4 regions of the Mesorhizobium sp. M1169 genome follow, and region 2 is predicted to be linked to each of the others. Evidence: predicted binding sites of a transcription regulator. Region 2 holds the regulator's gene; each other region holds the start of a gene.
The links. Region 2 encodes PhoB, which activates phosphate uptake and scavenging genes when phosphate is short. Its sites were predicted from a motif close to TGTCATNNANCTGTCAT; they were not measured.
Positions count from the first base shown of each region.

Region 1: NKH41_RS11320 (RNA degradosome polyphosphate kinase) is a predicted target of PhoB. The motif match lies at 1,156-1,172, and genes of this name have one in related genera.
Region 3: olsB (l-ornithine N(alpha)-acyltransferase) is a predicted target of PhoB. The motif match lies at 858-874, and genes of this name have one in related genera.
Region 4: NKH41_RS06670 (YdcH family protein) is a predicted target of PhoB. The motif match lies at 674-690, and genes of this name have one in related genera.

Region 1 covers NZ_JAMYME010000008.1:151,133-153,332, reverse strand. Annotated here, with positions in the region: gene NKH41_RS11320 (RNA degradosome polyphosphate kinase) at 1-1,083, opposite strand, end outside; gene NKH41_RS11315 (zinc-finger domain-containing protein) at 1,233-1,478, shown strand; gene NKH41_RS11310 (FAD-dependent monooxygenase) at 1,498-2,200, shown strand, end outside.
Region 2 covers NZ_JAMYME010000033.1:38,344-40,543, reverse strand. Annotated here, with positions in the region: gene phoU (phosphate signaling complex protein PhoU) at 33-740, shown strand; gene phoB (phosphate regulon transcriptional regulator PhoB) at 757-1,446, shown strand; gene NKH41_RS25495 (ROK family protein) at 1,456-2,200, opposite strand, start outside.
Region 3 covers NZ_JAMYME010000021.1:20,634-22,833, reverse strand. Annotated here, with positions in the region: gene olsB (l-ornithine N(alpha)-acyltransferase) at 1-794, opposite strand, end outside; gene NKH41_RS20190 (PAS domain-containing hybrid sensor histidine kinase/response regulator) at 944-2,200, opposite strand, start outside.
Region 4 covers NZ_JAMYME010000004.1:299,860-302,059, forward strand. Annotated here, with positions in the region: gene NKH41_RS06660 (IclR family transcriptional regulator) at 1-267, shown strand, start outside; gene NKH41_RS06665 (YdcH family protein) at 318-521, opposite strand; gene NKH41_RS06670 (YdcH family protein) at 761-940, shown strand; gene ispG (flavodoxin-dependent (E)-4-hydroxy-3-methylbut-2-enyl-diphosphate synthase) at 1,143-2,200, shown strand, end outside.

The DNA of each region.
Region 1 (2,200 bases), on a different contig from region 2:
GTAAGGATGGTGGACGATGATGTCCTTCTCGCGGATCGCCGCAAAACAATCGCCGCCATGCTCGCGGATGCGCTCGGGAAAGCGCGGATTGTAGGGGGTGAATTTCAGATCGTCGCGGGCGACGGCGACGATCTCCGAGATCTGGCTGAGCGCCAGCGGACCGGTGAGCACGCTGATGCGGCTTGCCGAGACGCCGAGCTCGCCGGCGACGAAATCGCGCAATTCGGCCGGCATCAGCTTGTCGAACTCGATGCGGATGACCGAGCCGCGGCGTCGGCGCTTCAGCGCCGTCTCGAACAGCCGCACCAGATCCTCTGATTCTTCCTCGACCTCGATATCGCTGTCGCGGATGATGCGGAACGTGCCGGAGCCCTTGACCTCATAGCCGGGGAACAGCTTGCCGATATAGAGACTGACCGCCTCTTCGAGTGGAATGAAGCGGACATGATGCTTGCGATCCGGCAAACGGATGAAGCGCCTCAGCGCCACCGGCAGGCGCAGAAGCGCGCTCATTTCCTCGCCGTTCTTGCGATGGCGCAATTGCAGCGCCATCGAGAAACCGAGATTGGGAATGAACGGAAACGGATGCGCCGGGTCGATCGACAGCGGCGTCAGGACCGGAAATACCTGCTCCTGGAAATGGTCCTCGAGCCAGGTCTTCTCGTCCTTGGTCAGCGCATCGCGGGTGATGCTTTCGATGCCTTGTTTGTCGAGCAGCAGCATCAGCGCCGAAAGGCTGTTCTGCTGGTCCTCCTGCAGGCGCTCGACCTCGCGCAGCAATTGTTCGAGCTGCTGCTCGGGAGTGCGCCCATCCGGGCTCTTCAGCACGATGCCTTCGCGCACCTGGCCGGCAAGACCGGCGACGCGGACCATGAAGAACTCGTCGAGGTTGGCGGCCGATATCGACAGGAAGCGAACACGCTCGAGCAGCGGATGGTTGGCGTTCAGCGACTCTTCGAGCACGCGCCGGTTGAATTGCAGCCAGGAAAACTCGCGGTTGACGAAGCGGTCGGGATTGCCGCCTTCGCGGCTCGCCGCCTCGACGGTGATGAATTCGTTCTGCACCGGCTTCAGTTCGTTCATGGTTTCCGCTCTTCCCACACCGTTCGACGACCATAGCCTTAACCGGCTTAACTTATCCTCTGACAGGCTTTTGCGACAGTTTCATTTCATCGATCTTGCAAAGAGACGGGTTATGATCCAGATGCAATCGACAAGATCAGGAGACGACGATGGCAGGCGGTTCCATTCCCCATTTCCAGAACGATGCGGGCTATCCGGCAATCGACATCGGCGTCAAGGAATTCATGTGCACCGGCGCCAATCCGCCTTTCGACCATCCGCATGTATTTCTCGACATGGGCGACGACAATGAAAAGGTCTGCCCCTATTGCTCGACGCTCTATCGCTATTCGCCGAAACTGAAGGCATTGGAAACGCAGCCGCCGGGCTGCCTCTATATCGACCAGGCCGCCTGATTCTTCCGCGACAAGCCTGATGCAGGAAACGCAGTCCCGGCAGGTGGTCATCGCCGGGGCGGGCGTCGCCGGGCTGACCGCGGCACTGGCCTTCGCCGAGCGCGGCTATCGCGTAAAACTGTTCGAACAGGCGCAGCACCTCGAGGCTGCCGGCGCCGGTATCCAGCTTTCGCCCAACGCGACGCGCATCCTACGGCAGCTCGGCGTACTCGATCGGCTGCTGCCGACGTCGGTGCGCCCGGAGGCGGTCGTGCTCAAGGATGCCGCCACGCTGCGCAAGCTGGCGCGCGTACCGCTTGGCCAGGCGGCCGACACGCGCTGGGGAGCGCCCTATCTCGTTGCCCACCGCGCGGATCTGCAGTCAGCGCTGATGCAGCGAGTTTCGGAGCAGCCCGGTATCGATCTGATCGCCGGCGCGCGGGTGACCGACATCGCAGCCGGATCGAAAGGTGTTACCGTCACTGCATCGGCTGATGGCGACACGGTCGAGGCTGGCTGTCTTTTGATCGGCGCCGATGGCGTCTGGTCGTCGGTGCGAGAAACGCTTGCCCGCAACGCAGCCGATTTCCGGAGAAGCCGGTTTTCGGGCGAGCTTGCCTGGCGCGCCACGGTGGCCGCGGACAGCCTTGCCGGACAAGCCTTCAGGGCGATCGGTGCGCCCGATTGCGTTACCGCATTCCTCCATCCAGGCTTCCATATGGTCGCCTATCCGGTCAGCCGTG
Region 2 (2,200 bases):
GCCGTTCCGATCATGCATATGAGGACAGGACCATGGGCGAACACACAGTCGCTTCTTTCGACGAGGATCTCGAGCAGATCAGCAAGCTGATCCGCGACATGGCCGACCTCGCCGGTTCGATGGTCGGCGGGGCGACCAAGGCGCTGTTGAATTCCGACAACGTGCTGGCGCAACGCGTCGTTTCCGACGACGCCATCATGGATGCGCGTCAACGCGAACTGGACGACCGCGCCATCACCCTGATCGCCAAACGCCAGCCGATGGCCCACGATCTTCGCCATGTGGTCGGAGCGATCCGCATGGCGGGCGACCTCGAACGCATCGGCGACCTTGCCAAGAATATCGCCAAGCGCGTGAGTGCGGTCGGCCTCAGCGCCACGCCGCGGGACCTGTCGCATTCCATCGACGCGATGGCGCAGCTGGTTCTCATCCAGGTGCAGGGTGTCATCGAGGAATATGCTGCAGGCGATGCGGCCGCGTTGGCCAAGCTGCGTGCCGCCGACGAGCGCATCGACGTCAAATACACGTCCGTGTTCCGCGAGCTGTTGACCTACATGATGGAAGATCCGCGCAACATCACCGCTTGCACGCACCTGCTGTTCTGCGCCAAGAATCTGGAGCGGATCGGCGACCATGTCACCAACATCGCCGAAAATGCGTATTATGTGCTGACCGGCGAGCAATTGCCGGTCAATCGTCCGAAGCAGGACGAAACGACAATGTCCGCACCGGTGACATGATGGGGGTGCCCAGCCGATGATCGCACCACGCATAATGGTGGTGGAGGACGAGGAGCCGTTGGGTGTGCTGCTCCGCTACAATCTCGAATCCGAAGGCTACCAGGTCGAGGTGGTGACACGCGGCGACGAAGCCGAGATCCGTTTGCAGGAGAATGTGCCCGACCTTTTGGTGCTCGACTGGATGATACCAGCGGTTTCCGGCATCGAGCTCTGTCGTCGGTTGCGGGTGCGCCCCGAAACCGAGCGGCTGCCGATCATCATGCTGACCGCGCGCGGCGAGGAGAGCGACCGGGTGCGCGGTCTTTCGACCGGCGCCGACGACTATCTGGTCAAGCCGTTTTCGACACCGGAATTCATGGCCAGGGTCAAGGCGCTGCTGCGGCGCGCCAAGCCGGAAGTGCTGTCCAGCGTGCTGAAGGTCGGCGACATCGTGCTCGATCGCGAATCGCACAGGGTCTATCGCAAGAAGAGCGAAATCAGGCTCGGGCCGACCGAATTCCGGCTGCTCGAGTTCATGATGCGGCATCCGGGCCGTGTCTTCTCGCGCAGCCAGTTACTCGATAATGTCTGGGGGGAGACAATCTACATCGACGAACGCACCGTCGACGTGCATGTCGGGCGGCTGCGCAAAGCCGTCAACAACGGCCGGATGCCGGATGTCATCCGCACCATCCGCGGCGCCGGCTATGCGATCAGGGAAGATTGACCCGCCTGGTCAGGCTACGTTCTTTCTGACGCTGGGCCTCATTTGCGCGCCCGGCGCGAAAATCTCCTGGTCGACGAAGCTTAACGCCCGCATCGCGCAGCCTTCGCGGATCAGAGGCAATTCGTTCGGCTCTGTATCGAAGGAGATCGAGCCTGAATGCTGGCCGCCGGCGGTCTGGGCGATTGCCTTCCGCAAGGCCGGCTCGATCAGATCGAAGGCGGCGGCACTGGCGCCGACCATCGCGACCGGTGCCGGATCGATCAGCGCGAACAGCGAGCCGAGACCGAAACCCAGCGCTTCGCCGGCCTTGCGGTAGGCCTCGCGTTCCGGCCCATCTTTCTCGCGCGCCCGGGCCGCCAGTGCGCGCATGTCGGCGTCGCTGACGTCGGCGACCGGTTCGCTGTCTTCGCTCATCTGCCTGGCGTTGCGCCAGATGGCGTAGTTGCCGGCATACGCCTCGATGCAGCCGCGCCGCCCGCAACGGCAGAGCGCGCCGCCCGGACGATGGATCATGTGGCCAAATTCGCCGCCCGAGGAATGCGTCCCGGTGAACAGTTCGCCCTTCAGCACCAGCCCCATGCCGATGCCATGCGAAAGCAGGATGGCGATGAAGTCATCGCGATAGCGATCCGGATTGCGCCAGCGCAAAGCCACCGCCATCATGTTGCAGTCGTTCTCCACCGTTGCCGGGATGCCGAATTCGTCCTCCAGCATGTCGGCAAAGGCGATGTCGGTCTGCGGCGTGATCGGCGAC
Region 3 (2,200 bases), on a different contig from region 2:
ACGTCGACCGTCGAGAATTCACGATCGATGACGCAACCGTCGCCGATGCGTGCGCCGACGCGCAGATAGCCCTTGACCAGCGGCGGCATCGCGGCGATCGCCGCCTTGGTGTTGACGGCCTCGATCGGCATCAGATCCATGGAACAATAGCGCCCGGCGACGGCGCGCACGTCCCAGGATGAATTCGTCCGGCAGTGGTGGGCAAGATAGGTCAGCGCCTCGGCATGTGCCGCAGGCACGGTGCCGTGGAACGACGCGCAGCCGGTCATCACGCCGATGCCGTAATGGTTGATGTAGGCCCAGATGCCTTGCCACAGCGCCTCGATGGTGCGCTTCGAGCGGTATTCCGGCAGAACGCAGGAGCGGCCGAGCTCGAGGAAGCGCTGGCCGGGATGCCGCGCGATGAGCTTGGTCAGCTCGAATTCACCTTCGGAATAGAAGCCGCCGGCGGCCGCGGCAATCTCCTGCCGCAGCAGGCGGTAGGTGCCGACGATGCGGCGATGCTCGGGGCCGGAAAGCGAAGTATCGAAGACCAGCAGATGATCGCAGAGGGGATCGAAGCGATCGGCATCGCGGCGGTCCTGCATCTGGAACAGGTCCTTCCTGGCACCAAGCTCGTCGTAGAACACCCGGTAGCGCACTTCCTGCGCGGCAGCGATCTCGGCCTCGTTGCGGGCGAGCCGCACTTCGAGATTGCCGATGCGGCCGAGCGATGCGCCTTCTATGACGGCATCGGCGTTCCGGCCGACGAGCAAAGGCCCGCTGGCGTTCGGCCGAGCATCACATTCCGGCATGACTGTATGCACGAGTGATTCTCCTTCGAGCCATCCCTCTTGGCACGGGGATACGGTGTAGGTGCAACAGGATTGTGACAGTACCGTGATACGGCTCTGCGGGCAATACTTCGTCGGCTGGGCAATCTATCAACCGTCTATGTTGTGCCTCAGGCGGCCGCTTGCCCTTCGACCGCATGAACCAGGGCATCGGGGTCGAGCGGCTTGGTGACGAAGCCGCTGGCACCGTGAGCGAGCACGGCGTGGCGGGTCTTTTCCTGGCTGTCGGCCGACAGCACCATGATCGGCACTGGCGGCACCGCGGTCTCCTCCTCATGGCGGCGGATGGCGGCGATGGCGTCCAGGCCGTCCATGACAGGCATATGCAAGTCCATCAGCACCACGTCGTAACGGTGCTTGTGGCCGGTGCTGATGACCGCCTCGACGGCGGCCTTGCCGTTGCCGACCACTTTCACGCGATGCCCGGCCTTCAGCAGCGTGGCGCGGGCCAGCATGGCGTTGATGTCGTTGTCCTCGGCGATCAGCACCGACAGGCCCTGCTGGCGGGCGCCAATGGCGTGCCCCGCCTGCGCGCCGCGCCTTTGCAGTTGCGGCTCGGCGATGACCGGCGCGTGGCTGGTCAAAAGCACGCGCAGCAATGTCTCGCCGCGCACCGGCCTCGCAAGGAAGGTGGCGTAACCATTGGCACGGAACTCGCCAAGCATGCCACGGTCGGTCGGTGCAATCAGCGTCACTGCCTCGCAATCGGCAAATCCGCTCTGGCGCAGGCGCCTGAGCAGCCTGCCGTCGCTTTGCTCCATGGCAGCATCGATCAGCAGCACGTCGCAGCTCTCGGCGAAAGGGGTGGCCTGGGCGGCGGCGGTGGCCAGATCGACCGTGCCGCCATTGGCGCGAATGGTGCGGGCGAGGGCTTCGGCCTCGACCAGGTTCTTCGACACGATCACGGCATGCCGGCCCGACAGCGCGTCCTGGCGGATCTGCGGCGCCTCGACGGCGGAAATAGCGGGAATCTCGAAGACGAATTCGGACCCCTGGCCAAGCCGGCTTGACACAGAGATAGTGCCGCCCATGGCGGTCACCAGGCGCTTGGAAATGGCGAGACCGAGGCCGGCACCGCCATGCGCACGGGTCGAGGTGCCGTCAGCCTGTTCGAAGTCCTCGAATATGCGCTCCATGTCCTCCTCGCGCAGACCGGGGCCGGTGTCGGTGATGGTGAAGCGGATGCGGTCGGTGGTTTCGGTGCGGACGCGGGCGATGCTTGCCAGGACGCCGCCGCTGTCGGTGAACTTGACGGCGTTGCCGATGAGATTGAGCAGCACCTGCCTGACCCTGCCGGGGTCGGCGGTGATCAGCTGCGGCACGTCGGGTTCGACATGACAGCCGAGGCCGATATCCTTGGCAAAAGC
Region 4 (2,200 bases), on a different contig from region 2:
GACGATCTCGTGCTGCCGGACGGCCGCAGATTGCAACTCGACGATTTCATAGACGACATCGCCGTCGCCAAATCGGCCGGCTACTGCGTCACCTCCGGCCTTGTCGATGCCTACACGAAATGCCTGGCCGCGCCGGTCTTTTCAGCGCCGGGCAGGGTCGAGGCGACGATGTGCCTGGTGATTCCGATCGATACCTCGACCGAAAAGACCGACAACCTGATAGCGTTGTTGCGCGAGCGCGCCGCACGGCTTTCGATCGCGGCATAACCGCTTTTCCAGCAGGCCCCGCCGGCGTTCGTTCAAACAATGGCGTTCGTTCAAGCAATAATGTCTGGAATGATCTTGTCTTCCAGCGCCATCAGCCTGTCCTTCAGGAAAAGCTTCTTTTTCTTCATGCGCTGGATCTGCAGCGGGTCGCAATTCATGGCGATCATCGCATTGATGGCGGCGTCGAAATCGGCGTGTTCCTGCTTCAGCCGGGAATATTCGAGGCGGATATCTGCCTGTTCCTGATCGGACATTTTTACCGTCTGCACGTCTGCGGCGCCCAAACTATGGGCCTGATTGGGCGGGACCGGGGCTTCTTGCACCGGCGCGCAGCCCATATCACATTTCATATTGGCGTGGAATGCTACCACGCAGCATTCGACATCGGTGCGCGATGGTGGCACACTGTCATTATGCCGTCATAGAAGCGAGCCTGCGGTGGACGTGCCATGACGGCTGCAATCCGAGGAAACCATGAAAGGGAGAACCAATCATGTCTCTTGCATCCCATCTTGATGAGCTGCAGCGGAAACACGGCGACATCGAACGCGAAATCGATGATGCGATGACCCATCCATCGGTAGACGACCTCGAAATCGTGAATCTCAAGCGGCGCAAGCTGGCGCTCAAGGACGAGATTGAAAAACTGAAGGCGAAACCGACGACCCACTGAAACCCTTCCAGGACTAGAAGCGCCACCCGGCGCGCGATCTTTCCGGTGGCATGTCTCTATGCTGCCGGAAACGCCCATGGATTTGCGGTAAGCTGCCATCTTGTTGTTTCCGATTTGCTGGGCCTGCGCGCCAGTCGCCATTGACAAGCCATCTTTGCTCCTCCACCTCATGCCCGGACCTTCAAGATTAAAGGCAGCCGGCATGACCGGATATTTTTCCTCACCCTTCCCACGCCGCAGGTCGGTCGGTGTCGATGTCGGCGGCGTGATGGTCGGCGGCGGCGCGCCGGTCGTCGTCCAGTCGATGACCAACACCGACACGGCCGATGTCGACCAGACGGTCGCGCAGGTGGCGGCGCTGCATCGTGCCGGCTCCGAGATCGTGCGCATAACCGTCGATCGCGACGAAAGCGCTGCGGCCGTACCGGCCATCCGCGAGCGGCTGGAACGGCTCGGCATCGACGTGCCGCTGGTCGGCGATTTCCACTATATCGGCCACAAGCTCCTGGCCGACCACCCGGCCTGTGCCGAGGCACTGGCCAAATACCGTATCAATCCCGGCAATGTCGGGTTCAAGGACAAGAAAGACCGGCAGTTCGCGGCGATCGTCGAGATGGCGATCAAATACGACAAACCGGTGCGCATCGGCGTCAATTGGGGTTCGCTTGACCAGGAGCTGCTGACCCGGCTGATGGACGACAACCAGGCCCAGGGCTTTCCGCTGACGGCGCAGGAAGTGACGCGCGAGGCAATCGTGCAATCGGCGATCCTGTCGGCCGGAATGGCCGAAGAGATCGGCCTTGCGCGCGAGAAAATCATCCTGTCGGCCAAGGTCAGCGGCGTGCAGGATCTGATCGCCGTCTACACCGAGCTTGCCACCCGTTCCGACCACGCGCTGCACCTCGGCCTGACGGAGGCCGGCATGGGCTCGAAAGGCATCGTCGCCTCGTCCGCGGCCATGGGCATCCTGCTCCAGCAAGGCATTGGCGACACCATCCGCATCTCGCTGACGCCGGAGCCGAACGGCGACCGCACACGCGAAGTGCAGGTGTCGCAAGAACTGCTGCAAACCATGGGCTTCCGGCAGTTCGTGCCGATCGTCGCTGCCTGCCCGGGCTGCGGCCGCACGACCTCGACCGTGTTCCAGGAGCTTGCCCAGAACATCCAGGCCGACCTGCGCAAGAACATGCCGGTGTGGCGCGAACAATATCCCGGCGTCGAGAACCTCAAGGTCGCGGTGATGGGTTGCATCGTCAACGG